One region of the Mycobacterium sp. Aquia_213 genome, then DNA from elsewhere that is predicted to be linked to it. Evidence: predicted binding sites of a transcription regulator. Region 1 holds the regulator's gene; the other holds the start of a gene.

The links. Region 1 encodes LexA, which represses DNA repair genes until DNA is damaged. Its sites were predicted from a motif close to CGAACANNTGTTCG; they were not measured.
Region 2: LMQ14_RS05580 (alpha-ketoglutarate-dependent dioxygenase AlkB) is a predicted target of LexA. The motif match lies at 820-833, and genes of this name have one in related genera.

Annotation. Positions count from the first base shown of each region.
Region 1 covers NZ_CP113116.1:3,787,648-3,789,845, forward strand. Annotated here, with positions in the region: gene LMQ14_RS17695 (LysM peptidoglycan-binding domain-containing protein) at 1-307, opposite strand, end outside; gene lexA (transcriptional repressor LexA) at 603-1,307, shown strand; gene LMQ14_RS17705 (LGFP repeat-containing protein) at 1,327-2,198, opposite strand, start outside.
Region 2 covers NZ_CP113116.1:1,149,595-1,151,792, forward strand. Annotated here, with positions in the region: gene LMQ14_RS05575 (DUF5642 family protein) at 1-200, shown strand, start outside; gene LMQ14_RS05580 (alpha-ketoglutarate-dependent dioxygenase AlkB) at 197-805, opposite strand; gene arcA (arginine deiminase) at 914-2,125, shown strand; partial or broken gene LMQ14_RS05590 (endonuclease domain-containing protein) at 2,181-2,198, opposite strand, start outside.

The sequences.
Region 1 (2,198 bases):
CAGCGCCGGCGTCGCCGTTGGCGATCTGACCGAGATTCGCGACCAGGCCCAGCCAGAGCGTGATGATTCCGGCCATCAGGGCCAGCCCCACCGTCGTCCCGAGCGTGACCGGACGGCGGCGATGCGGCGCGGCCGACATCGAGACGCCGGTACCGCGGTAGCGCATCGGCGCCCCGGCCGGCCGGGACTGCACGGACCTGCGCGCCGGCAGCACGCGATCCTGGTCATAGCGAGGCCGTGCGACCGGCCCATCGCTCGGGCGCCGCACGTTGCTGGTCCGCGGTGAGACTGTGTGCATGAGCGTCATGTGCGTTCCTCCGGTCAACTAATCCTCGCTCGTGTGTTCGACACTATCGCTCGTGTGTTCGAAATCCGAACATTTGAGCGAAGCGTGTCGCACGAGCAAAACGCTAGACCACGCCACCGACAACTTCTGTCCGATCGCTGTCAGTGCCATGCAGCACAAGTACCCGGTCTTTTCGAGAGTTACACCATTGTTATTCGAGGAGTTACGCGGATCACTCCCCCGGACCCGCCGAGCGGCGACACGCTAGTCGAACACATGTTTGATTCTTGGGTTCATGGGGGCTACATTCAGTGCCATGAGCGACAGCAACGACACCTCAGCAACCCGCACCGGCGGCCGGTTGCAATCCGTGGATTCATCGCTTACCCAGCGCCAACGCACCATCTTGAACGTCATCCGCGAGTCGGTGACCAGCCGTGGATATCCGCCGAGCATCAGGGAGATCGGCGATGCGGTCGGCCTGACGTCGACCTCCTCGGTGGCTCATCAGCTGCGCACCCTCGAGCGCAAGGGATACCTGCGCCGCGACCCGAACCGCCCCCGAGCCGTCGATGTGCGCGGCGCCGACGACGTGGCGGCGGCTGCGGCGCCGACCACCGAGGTCGCCGGGTCCGACGCGTTGCCGGAACCCACGTTCGTCCCCGTGCTCGGGCGTATCGCGGCCGGTGGACCGATCCTGGCCGAGGAAGCCGTCGAGGACGTCTTCCCACTTCCCCGCGAACTGGTCGGCGAGGGCACGCTGTTTCTGCTCAAAGTTGTCGGCGACTCGATGATCGAAGCCGCGATCTGCGACGGCGACTGGGTGGTGATTCGGCAGCAGAACGTCGCCGACAACGGCGACATCGTCGCCGCCATGATCGACGGCGAAGCGACCGTCAAGACGTTCAAGCGCGCGGGTGGTCAGGTGTGGCTGATGCCGCACAACCCGGCGTTCGATCCGATCCCCGGCAATGACGCGACCGTGCTCGGCAAGGTCGTGACGGTGATCCGCAAGGTATAGCGCCGGGAAGTCCGGCGCGTCAGTCGGCCTTCACGAAGCCGTTGACCAGCGCGGCTTCCTCGGTGGTGAACCAGATCTCGGCAAGCGTGTCGTGGTAGAGGTCGCTGTCAGGCGTGTAGTACAGGCCGAAGCGAGGGCTCGCCTTGATCGGATAGCCGTCGGGTATCTGGTACGGGTCTTCCAAAGGCAGGTGGATCGTCGGGCGCCCGACCGGGCCCAGTGCACCGATGGCCGCGGCCGGCGCGAAGTCCGCCTCGTCGTCGGCGTCCGCGGCCGCGTGCCGCCCGGCTCTGGGCGAGACGCCGGACGCGGCTCCGAGCGCAGCCGCAAGGCCGGATGCGCCCCCGCCCGCGGCAGCACCACCCGCGCCGGCACCACCCGCAGCGGCCGCACCGCCCGCGCCGGCAAGATCCGGAGGCGTGTGCGGCACGGCGACATCGGGATACGCGGCCTCCGGCTCTTCGGCGGGGTAGGCGGCATCGGGATGGCCGGCACCGGGGCGAGCGGCGTCGAGTGCGGTGTGCGGGACGGCGACGTCGGGATAGGCCGCGTCCTCATCCTCGGCAGCCGGATAGCCCGCCTCCGGGTAGGCGGCATCCTCTTCGGCGAATTCCGGATAGCCCGCCTCGGCGGCGGCACCCGGATAGGCGCCTTCCGCAGCGTCGGTGTAGTCGTCCTCCGCGACGACATCCGCCGATGCGACCTCCGGCACATCGGCGCCGTCGGGGTAGCCGGCTTCCGGGAGCTCGTCGCCGTAGCCGGCCTCGAACAGGTCGTCCGCCGACACCAGCGGGATGGAATCGGTGTCGACCGAGTCGGGATCCCGCTCGTCGACCCCGAACTCGTCCCATTCCTCGTCGGATACCGGCCGCGCCGGCTCGTCGTACCCCG
Region 2 (2,198 bases), 2.6 Mb from region 1:
TGCACCGCGTCCTGCAAGCGCTGCTGGCCGGTGGTTCCCGTACCGGCGAGTTGTACGACTACTCCGCGCAATTCGGCGACTATCAGGTGATCGTGATTGCCAATCCGCTCGTCGTACCGGACCAGCCGGTCGCCAAGGTCGACACCCAGCGGGCCCGCGACCTGCTCGTCAAGGCGGTGGCCGCAATCCGCACGTCTTAGCGCACGTCGCGCGGCCGAAACTGGATGCTGACGCGCGGGCCCTTGCGCAACGAGGTCTTCGGGACCGCGTGCTCCCAGGTGCGCTGGCAGGTTCCGCCCATCACCAGCAGGTCGCCATGCGCCTGCGGCAGCCGCAGCGACGGCCCGCCCCCGCGCCGGCGCATCGCGAATGTCCGGGTGGCGCCGAGACTGATGATCGCCACCATGGTGTCCTCGGTGCTGCTGCGGCCGATCGTGTCGCCGTGCCAGGCGACACTGTCCGACCCGTCGCGGTAACAGCACAATCCGATCGTGGTGAAGGGTTCGCCGAGCTCGCCCGCGTAGATGTCGTTGAGCCGGCGCCGCAGCCGCGCCAGCATCGGGTGGGGCGGCTCCTCGACGGTCAGGTCGTGAAAACTCACCAGCCGCGGCACGTCGACCACTCGGTCGTACATTTGGCGGCGCTCGGCCCGCCACGGCACCGTGGATAGCAGCGCGTCGAGCAGGTCTTGCGCATCGGCAGGGTCGTCGCTGAGCCAACCGGCGCGGATCTCGATGAAGGCGCCGTCGCCGAGTTGTCGTCGCTGGGTGTGCTCGAACAGCGAGCCCTGTACCGCGGTCCCCACGCCGCACAGCTTATCGCACATTCGTTCGATTGATCCGGACTCGCCGGGCTACCAGCGCGCCCTCGGGTGTGACGCGACGGTGCTGTTTCGCGCGGCTACGGTTTAGTGGTGGGTGTGATCGAGCTCAGCACGAATTCCGAGGTGGGCGCCCTGCGGATTGCGATCCTGCACCGTCCCGGCGCCGAGTTGCGGCGACTCAACCCGCGCAATAACGACCAGCTGCTCTTCGACGGGCTGCCGTGGGTGGACCGCGCGCAGGACGAGCACGACCAGTTCGCCGAGTTGTTGCGTTCCCGGGGCGTGGAAGTACTACTGCTGTCGGACCTGCTGACCGAGGCGCTCAACCACAGCGGAGCCGCCCGGATGCAGGGAGTTGCCGCCGCCGTGGACGCGCGCCGGATCGGAGTGCCGCTGGCGCAAGAGCTTTCGGCCTACCTGCGTGGCCTCGACCCGGCCAGGCTGGCGCATATCTTGATGGCCGGCATGACGTTCAACGAGCTGCCGTCGGATACCCGGACCGACGTGTCGCTGGTGCTTCGCATGCACCACGGTGCGGATTTCGTGATCGAGCCCTTGCCGAACCTGGTGTTCACCCGGGACTCGTCGATCTGGATCGGCCCGCGCGTGGTGATCCCGTCGCTGGCGCTGCGGGCCCGAGTTCGCGAGACGTCGTTGACCGACATGATCTATGCCCACCACCCGCGGTTCACCGGGGTGCGGCGCGCCTACGAATCGCGCACCGCGCCCGTCGAGGGCGGTGACGTGCTGTTGCTGTCCCCGGGCGTCGTCGCGGTCGGGGTGGGGGAGCGGACCACGCCGGCGGGTGCGGAAGCGTTGGCGCGCAGCCTCTTTGACGACGACCTGGCGCACACGGTGCTTGCCGTGCCGATCGCCCAGCGGCGCGCGCAGATGCACCTGGACACGGTGTGCACGATGGTCGACACCGACACGGTCGTGATGTACGCGAACATCGTCGACAACCTTTCGGCGTTCACGATTCAGCGCACACCAGACGGCGTGAACATCGGCGACGAGACGCCGTTTCTGGAAGCTGCGGCCAAGGCGATGGGCATCGACAAGCTGCGCGTCATCGACACCGGTCTCGATCCCGTCGTCGCCGAACGCGAACAGTGGGACGACGGCAACAACACGTTGGCGTTGGCGCCCGGCGTCGTCGTCGCCTATGAGCGCAACGGGCAGACCAACACCCGCCTGCAGGACGCGGGCATCGAGGTCTTGACGATCGCGGGCTCCGAATTGGGCACCGGGCGCGGCGGTCCGCGGTGCATGTCCTGCCCGGTCGCGCGGGATCCGCTCTAGCTCTTTTTTCGCCGAGATTGCCGTCATGGTTGTGATCGGGCGAAAATCGCAGCCCTCACGGCAATCTCGACGC